DNA from 2 places in the Agromyces excoecariae genome. Region 1 is predicted to be linked to the other one. Evidence: predicted binding sites of a transcription regulator. Region 1 holds the regulator's gene; the other holds the start of a gene.
What was found. Region 1 encodes HrcA, which represses chaperone genes, less so after heat shock. Its sites were predicted from a motif close to TTNGCACTCGNNNNNNNCGAGTGCNAA; they were not measured.
Positions count from the first base shown of each region.

Region 2: groL (chaperonin GroEL) is a predicted target of HrcA. The motif match lies at 1,736-1,762, and genes of this name have one in related genera.

Region 1 is NZ_JBPSLA010000014.1:117,681-121,060, reverse strand. Features, by position in the region: gene dnaJ (molecular chaperone DnaJ) at 1-868, opposite strand, end outside; gene hrcA (heat-inducible transcriptional repressor HrcA) at 927-1,946, opposite strand; gene ACSJD1_RS13945 (DUF4870 domain-containing protein) at 2,151-2,564, shown strand; gene ACSJD1_RS13940 (DUF4870 domain-containing protein) at 2,679-3,128, shown strand; gene hemW (radical SAM family heme chaperone HemW) at 3,125-3,380, opposite strand, start outside.
Region 2 is NZ_JBPSLA010000018.1:65,771-69,150, forward strand. Features, by position in the region: gene msrB (peptide-methionine (R)-S-oxide reductase MsrB) at 1-98, opposite strand, end outside; gene ACSJD1_RS17090 (DUF3263 domain-containing protein) at 371-640, shown strand; gene ACSJD1_RS17095 (LytR C-terminal domain-containing protein) at 665-1,207, shown strand; gene ACSJD1_RS17100 (cold-shock protein) at 1,418-1,621, shown strand; gene groL (chaperonin GroEL) at 1,804-3,380, shown strand, end outside.

The DNA.
Region 1 (3,380 bases):
GCTTCAACTCGAGCTCGACGTCGCCGTCGAGCGCGGCGACCGTCGTCGACGTGCCGAGCACGGCATCCGTCATCTGCACCTCGAGCGTGCACAGCAGGTCGTCGCCGTTGCGGCTGAAGACCTCGTGGTTCTTGACCTTGATCTCGAGGTAGAGGTCGCCGTTCGGGCCGCCCGCGGGGCCCGCCTCGCCGGAGCCCGGCATCTGCAGGCGCACACCCGTGTCGACGCCCGCCGGGACGTCGACGGGCACCGTGCGGCGCGCCCGGACGCGGCCCTGGCCCTGGCAGGTGACGCACGGCGTCGCGATGATCGTGCCGTACCCGCGGCACGACCCGCACGGGCTCGAGGTCATCACGTTGCCGAGGAGCGACCGCACCGCTCTCTGGATGTGGCCGGAGCCGCCGCAGATGTCGCACGTCACGGGCGACGTGCCCGGCCGGCAGCACGAGCCGTGGCAGGTCTCGCACACCACCGCGGTGTCGACCTCGATGTCGCGGTGCGTGCCGAAGACGACGTCGTCGAGCCCGACCTCGAGCCGGATCAATGCGTCCTGGCCGCGCTCCCGGCGCGATCGCGGCCCGCGACTGGCCTGCCCCGCGCCGAAGAACGTCTCGAAGATGTCGCCGAAGCCGCCGAAGCCCGCGCCTCCGCCGCCGAACCCGCCCTGACCGCCGAGGTCGTACTGCTGGCGCTGCTTCGGGTCCGAGAGCACGTCGTACGCGTGCGTGACCTCCTTGAACCGCTCGGACGCCTCGGCGCCGGGGTTCACGTCGGGGTGGAGCTCGCGTGCGAGCCGGCGGTACGCCTTCTTGATGTCGTCCGGGGAGGCGTCGCGTGCGACGCCGAGGACCTCGTAGTGGTCGGCCACGTGAGGCGGGTTCCTTTCGATTGCCGGTGACGGATGCCGCGTGGCGGCCCCGTGCGGTTCAGCTCTCGCCGAGCGTGCGGGAGAGGTAGCGGGCGACCGCGCGGACGGCGGCCATGCTCTGGGAGTAGTCCATGCGGGTGGGGCCGACGATGCCGAGTCGCGACACGTCGCGCCCCGGCACGGCGAACGCGGTCGACACCACGGAGGTGTCGCCGAGGCCGTAGGCGGCGTTCTCGCGACCGATGCGCACGGCGATGCCCTCGTCGGCGGCCATCTCGCCGAAGAGCCGGAGGATCACGACCTGCTCCTCGATGGCCTCCATCACGCCGAGGATGTTCCCGGCGAAGTCCTGCTCGGTGCGCACGAGGTTCGCGGCGCCGGCGACGACGAGTCGATCGGACCGGGTGATCTTCGCCTGGTCGGCGAGCGTCGCCGCGAGGGTGTGGAGCACCTCGGCGTGGGCGCGGTCGGCGTGCTCGGTCTCGGCGGAGAGCGCGGTCGCGGCATCCGCCATCGTGAGGCCGGCGGCGACCTCGTTGAGGCGGTCGCGGAGCCGCGCGAGCGTCGACTCGTCGGCCGGCTGGTCGAGCTCGGCGAGCCGCTGCTCGACCTGGCCGCTGTCGGAGATGAGGATGCAGAGCACGCGGGTCGGCGCGAGCGAGACGAGCTCGACGTGCCGTACGCGGGCCCGCGCGAAGCTCGGGTACTGCACGACGGCCAGTTGCCTCGTCAGCTGCGAGACGAGGCGGACGGTGCGGCCGAGCAGCTCGTCGAGGTCGTTCGACTCGCCGAGGAAGGTCTCGATGGCGTGTCGCTGCGTCGCCGACAGCGGGCGGATGTCGGCCAGCCGGTCGACGAAGACGCGGTAGCCCTTGTCGGTGGGGATGCGCCCCGACGACGTGTGCGGTGCCGCGATGAGCTCCTCCTCCTCGAGGAGGGCCATGTCGTTGCGGATGGTCGCGGCGGAGACGCCGAAGTGGTGGCGTTCGACGATCGTCTTCGAGCCGACCGGCTCGCGCGATTCGACGTAGTCCTGCACGATCGCGCGGAGCACCGCGAGGCTGCGTTCGGAGACCATGACCCTCGCTTCCCTCGACCGATCGGACCCGGACGACGCGTGCTTGGCACTCCGCCCACGTGACTGCTAATCATATCGCGATATTCAGGGCCCACACCGTTGCCGGGCGGTCCGCCGCGCCGATAACGTGTGCATCATCCCGCACACGCACGGGCCGTGACCGGCCGGCGACCGTGCGCTTCCCCACATCGAAAGGCTCCCGAAATGACCGACTCCAACCTCCCTCCGCAGGATCCGAACGCCGCACCGCAGCCGTCCCCGGCCGCGCCGCTCTCGCACGAGCAGGACGTGCAGTGGGGATCGTTCGCGCACCTCGGCGGCATCCTCGGCATCCTGCCGTCGCTCATCATCTGGCTCGTCTTCAAGGACCGCGGCTCGTTCACGAACACCGAGGGCAAGGAGGCGCTGAACTTCCAGATCACGCTGGTGCTCGCCACCGTCGCGCTCTGGGTGCTCACCACGATCATCACCGTCGTCACGCTCGGGTTCGGGGCGTTCGTCGGCTTCCTCACCTACATCCCGTGGATCCTCGGCGTGATCTTCTCGATCATCGCCTTCATGACCGCGAAGGACGGCAACCACTACCGTTACCCGTTCGCCCTGCGCCTGATCAAGTAGGTCGCGGACGAGCCTCCGACGCGCCGGTCGAGCCTGCCTCGACCGGCGCGTCGTCGTGTGCCAGCATGAGGGGAACGACCCCTGTCCGGGCGCCACCACAGAGGAGCAGGCATCATGTCCGACGCACCACCTCCCACCCCGCCCACGCCGCCCGCAGGCGGCCCTCCGCCGCCCCCGCCCCCGCCCGGTGGCCCCACGCCTCCGCCGCCGGGAGGCGGCGCCTACCAGCAGAGCCAGCCGCTCAGCCCCGCCGACGAGAAGCTCTGGGCCACGCTGATCCACATCGGCGGCATCCTGTTCGGCTTCCTGCCGGCCCTGATCGGGTACCTGGTCCTGAAGGACAAGGGGCCGTTCATCCGCGAGCACACAGCGACGGCGCTGAACTTCCAGATCACGCTGCTGATCGCCTACGTCGTGGGCTCGATCCTCACGTTCGTGATCATCGGCATCTTCCTGCTGATCGCGGCCTGGATCGCCGCGATCGTGTTCGGCATCATCGCGGCGATCAAGGCGAACAACGGCGAGTACTACGTCTACCCCGTCGCCATCAAGTTCGTCAGCTAGTCCTCCAGCAGGCGCCGCACGACGGCGTCCGCCAGCAACCGCCCTCGTCGGGTCAGCGCGAGCCGCCCGGCGAGGGCGGTTCGCGCGTCCACGAGCCCGTCGGCGATGAGCCCGGCGACCGCGTGCCGGCCCCCGACGTGCAGGCTCGAGATCGCGAGCCCCTCGCGGATGCGCGAGGAGAGGAGCACCCGCTCGGTCTCGCGCGTCGCGTGGTCGAGCGTCTCGCGGCCGACCGCCGGCGAGACGCCGGAG
Region 2 (3,380 bases), on a different contig from region 1:
CACGGGCGCTCGGTCGCGGCCTCGCGCAGCACCGCGTACTGCTCGTCGCCGAGCTCTGCGCGCCACTCGTCGTCGGACTTGTTCACCTGGTACGCCATACGGTCTCCTCGGGGTCGGCTGGCCGTCTTCCATCGTCGCAGCTTTGCGGGACGTCGGGTGCAACGTGTCCAGATGCGCCCCTGTTCCCCGGTCCGCGGTCGATCCGTCGCCGGGCCGCGGGGGGCACGGCGTCCGGACCGGCCCGCGCGGTGACCGACGTGTCCGGCCCGACCGCGTTCGGGCCGCGCCGACGCGTGGGGCGGCCTCCCGGCGTCCGCTCCCTAGGATGTGGTCGACGGCGGATGCGGCGGATGCGGCGGAACGAGGTGCGATGGACGCGGACGGGCTGGACGAGGCGCAACGCGCGATCCTCGCCTTCGAATCGCGGTCCTGGCGCGATCCCGCTCGCAAGGCCGATGCGATCCGCGATGAGCTCGGACTCTCCGCCGCCCGGTACTATCGCCTCCTCGGCACGCTCGTCGATTCGCCGGCCGCCCTGCGGTTCGACCCGATGCTCATCGGTCGCCTGCAGCGGCAGCGCGACGCGCGCGCTCAGCAGCGAGCGCGCCGAACCATCCCGACCGCCCGGCCGCTCGCCTGAGCGCCCCGACCGACTGGACCACAGGTGCAGAAGTTCCCCCGCGACCGGTTCGACTCGATCCCGCACGGCATGGACCGGGTCGGCGCGCATCGCGCGCCCGCACGTCGCGGACGACGCTGGGTCGCCTTCGCGTGGGCGGCGCTCGCGACCGTCGTGCTCGCCGGCGCCGGCATCGCGGCGGTCGCCGCCTACAACCAGCGACTCGACTTCGACGACACGGCGCTCCCGACGCCCTCGGCCTCGGCCGTACCCACGGCGGAGCCCACGCTCGCGCCTGACGTCACCGTCGCGGTCCTGAACGGCACCTCGACGACCGGACTCGCCGCGCGGGCGGGCGAGACGCTCACCGCCGCGGGCGTACCCGTCGGCATCACCACGAACGCCGACCGCAACGACATCGAGCAGACCGTCGTCTACTACGCCTCGGCCGACCTCGAAGGTGCAGCACGCGGAGTCGCGCAGCAACTGCCCGAGGCCGAGGTGCGGCTGTCGGAGGAGTTCGGCGAGGAGGGCATGCAGCTCGTCGTGGTCCTGGGCGCGGACTACGCGGACGCCGTCGCCGAATGAGCCGGTGACCGAATCGTTGCCATTCTGCGACCATTCGCGCCGCCCCGGCTCTTGTGCCCGCCCGCTGCGTCGTGAGTATCTAGAAACGGCCGCTCGAACACCCGTGTGAGCACCCGACGCCGGTCCCCGTCGTCGACGTCGGCACGACGACGGCCCGGTACAGCCGACGGCACGTGCTGACTTCGATACACGGCAACATGGGAGCAACGCATGGCGAACGGAACCGTGAAGTGGTTCAACGCTGAAAAGGGATACGGATTCATCACCGTCGACGGTGGAGGCCAGGACGTCTTCGTCCACTACTCCGCCATCGACATGGCCGGCTACAAGGTCCTCGAAGAGGGTCAGCAGGTGACCTTCGAGGTGGGCTCCGGCTCGAAGGGCCCGCAGGCCGAGGCGGTCCGCCCCGCCTGAGTTCGATTCTTCGGAAGCGCCGCCGGATGCCCCCGGCGGCGCTTCCGCATGTCCGCGTGTCGCGAACCGACGCGTCCTCGCTTGCACTCGGCGCATGCGAGTGCCAGAATCGGTTTAGCACTCGCTCGTTTCGAGTGCTAACCCACGGTTCTTAGACGTCCGGGAAGGGACGAGAGACACACATGGCAAAGATCATTGCTTTCGATGAGGAGGCCCGCCGCGGCCTCGAGCGTGGCCTCAACACGCTCGCCGACGCGGTCAAGGTGACCCTCGGCCCGCGCGGCCGCAACGTCGTGCTCGAGAAGAAGTGGGGCGCCCCCACGATCACGAACGACGGCGTGTCGATCGCGAAGGAGATCGAGCTCGACGACCCGTACGAGAAGATCGGCGCGGAGCTCGTCAAGGAGGTCGCGAAGAAGACCGACGACGTCGCCGGTGACGGCACCACCACCTCGGTCGTGCTCGCCCAGGCGCTCGTGCGCGAGGGTCTCCGCAACGTGGCCGCCGGCGCCGACCCCATCTCGCTGAAGCGCGGCATCGAGAAGGCCGTCTCGGCCGTCTCGGAGGAGCTCCTCGCCGCCGCCAAGGAGGTCGAGACGAAGGACGAGATCGCCGCCACCGCGTCGATCTCGGCCGCCGACCCGCAGATCGGCGAGATCATCGCCGAGGCGATCGACAAGGTGGGCAAGGAGGGCGTCGTCACCGTCGAGGAGTCGAACACCTTCGGCACCGAGCTCGAGCTGACCGAGGGCATGCGCTTCGACAAGGGCTACCTGTCGGCGTACTTCGTCACCGACCCCGAGCGCCAGGAGGCGGTCTTCGAGGACCCGTACATCCTCATCGCCAACCAGAAGATCTCGAACATCAAGGACCTGCTCCCGATCGTCGACAAGGTGATCCAGTCGGGCAAGCAGCTCCTGATCATCGCCGAGGACGTCGACGGCGAGGCCCTGGCCACGCTCGTCGTGAACAAGATCCGCGGCATCTTCAAGTCGGTCGCCGTCAAGGCGCCGGGCTTCGGCGACCGCCGCAAGGCCCAGCTCCAGGACATCGCGATCCTCACCGGCGGCCAGGTCATCTCCGAGGAGGTCGGCCTCAAGCTCGAGAACGCCACCCTCGACCTGCTCGGCCAGGCCCGTAAGGTCGTCATCACCAAGGATGAGACGACCATCGTCGAGGGCGCGGGCGACCCCGACCAGATCGCCGGCCGCGTGGCCCAGATCCGTTCGGAGATCGAGAACACCGACTCGGACTACGACCGCGAGAAGCTCCAGGAGCGCCTCGCCAAGCTCGCCGGCGGCGTCGCCGTCATCAAGGCGGGCGCGGCCACCGAGGTCGAGCTGAAGGAGCGCAAGCACCGCATCGAGGACGCCGTGCGCAACGCGAAGGCCGCCGTCGAGGAGGGCATCGTCGCCGGTGGTGGCGTGGCCCTCATCCAGGCCGGCAAGGCCGCGTTCGGCAAGCTCGAGCTCACGGGCGACGAGGCGACCGGTGCGAACATCGTCAAGGTCGCCATCGAGGCTCCGCTCAAGCAGATTGCCCTCAACGCCGGCCTCGAGCCGGGCGTCGTCGCGAACAAGGTGTCGGAGCTCCCCGCGGGCCACGGCCTGAACGCCGCGACCGGCGAGTACGGCGACCTCCTCGCGCAGGGCATCATCGACCCCGCCAAGGTGACCCGCTCGGCGCTGCAGAACGCCGCGTCGATCGCCGGCCTCTTCCTCACCACCGAGGCCGTGGTCGCCGACAAGCCGGAGAAGGT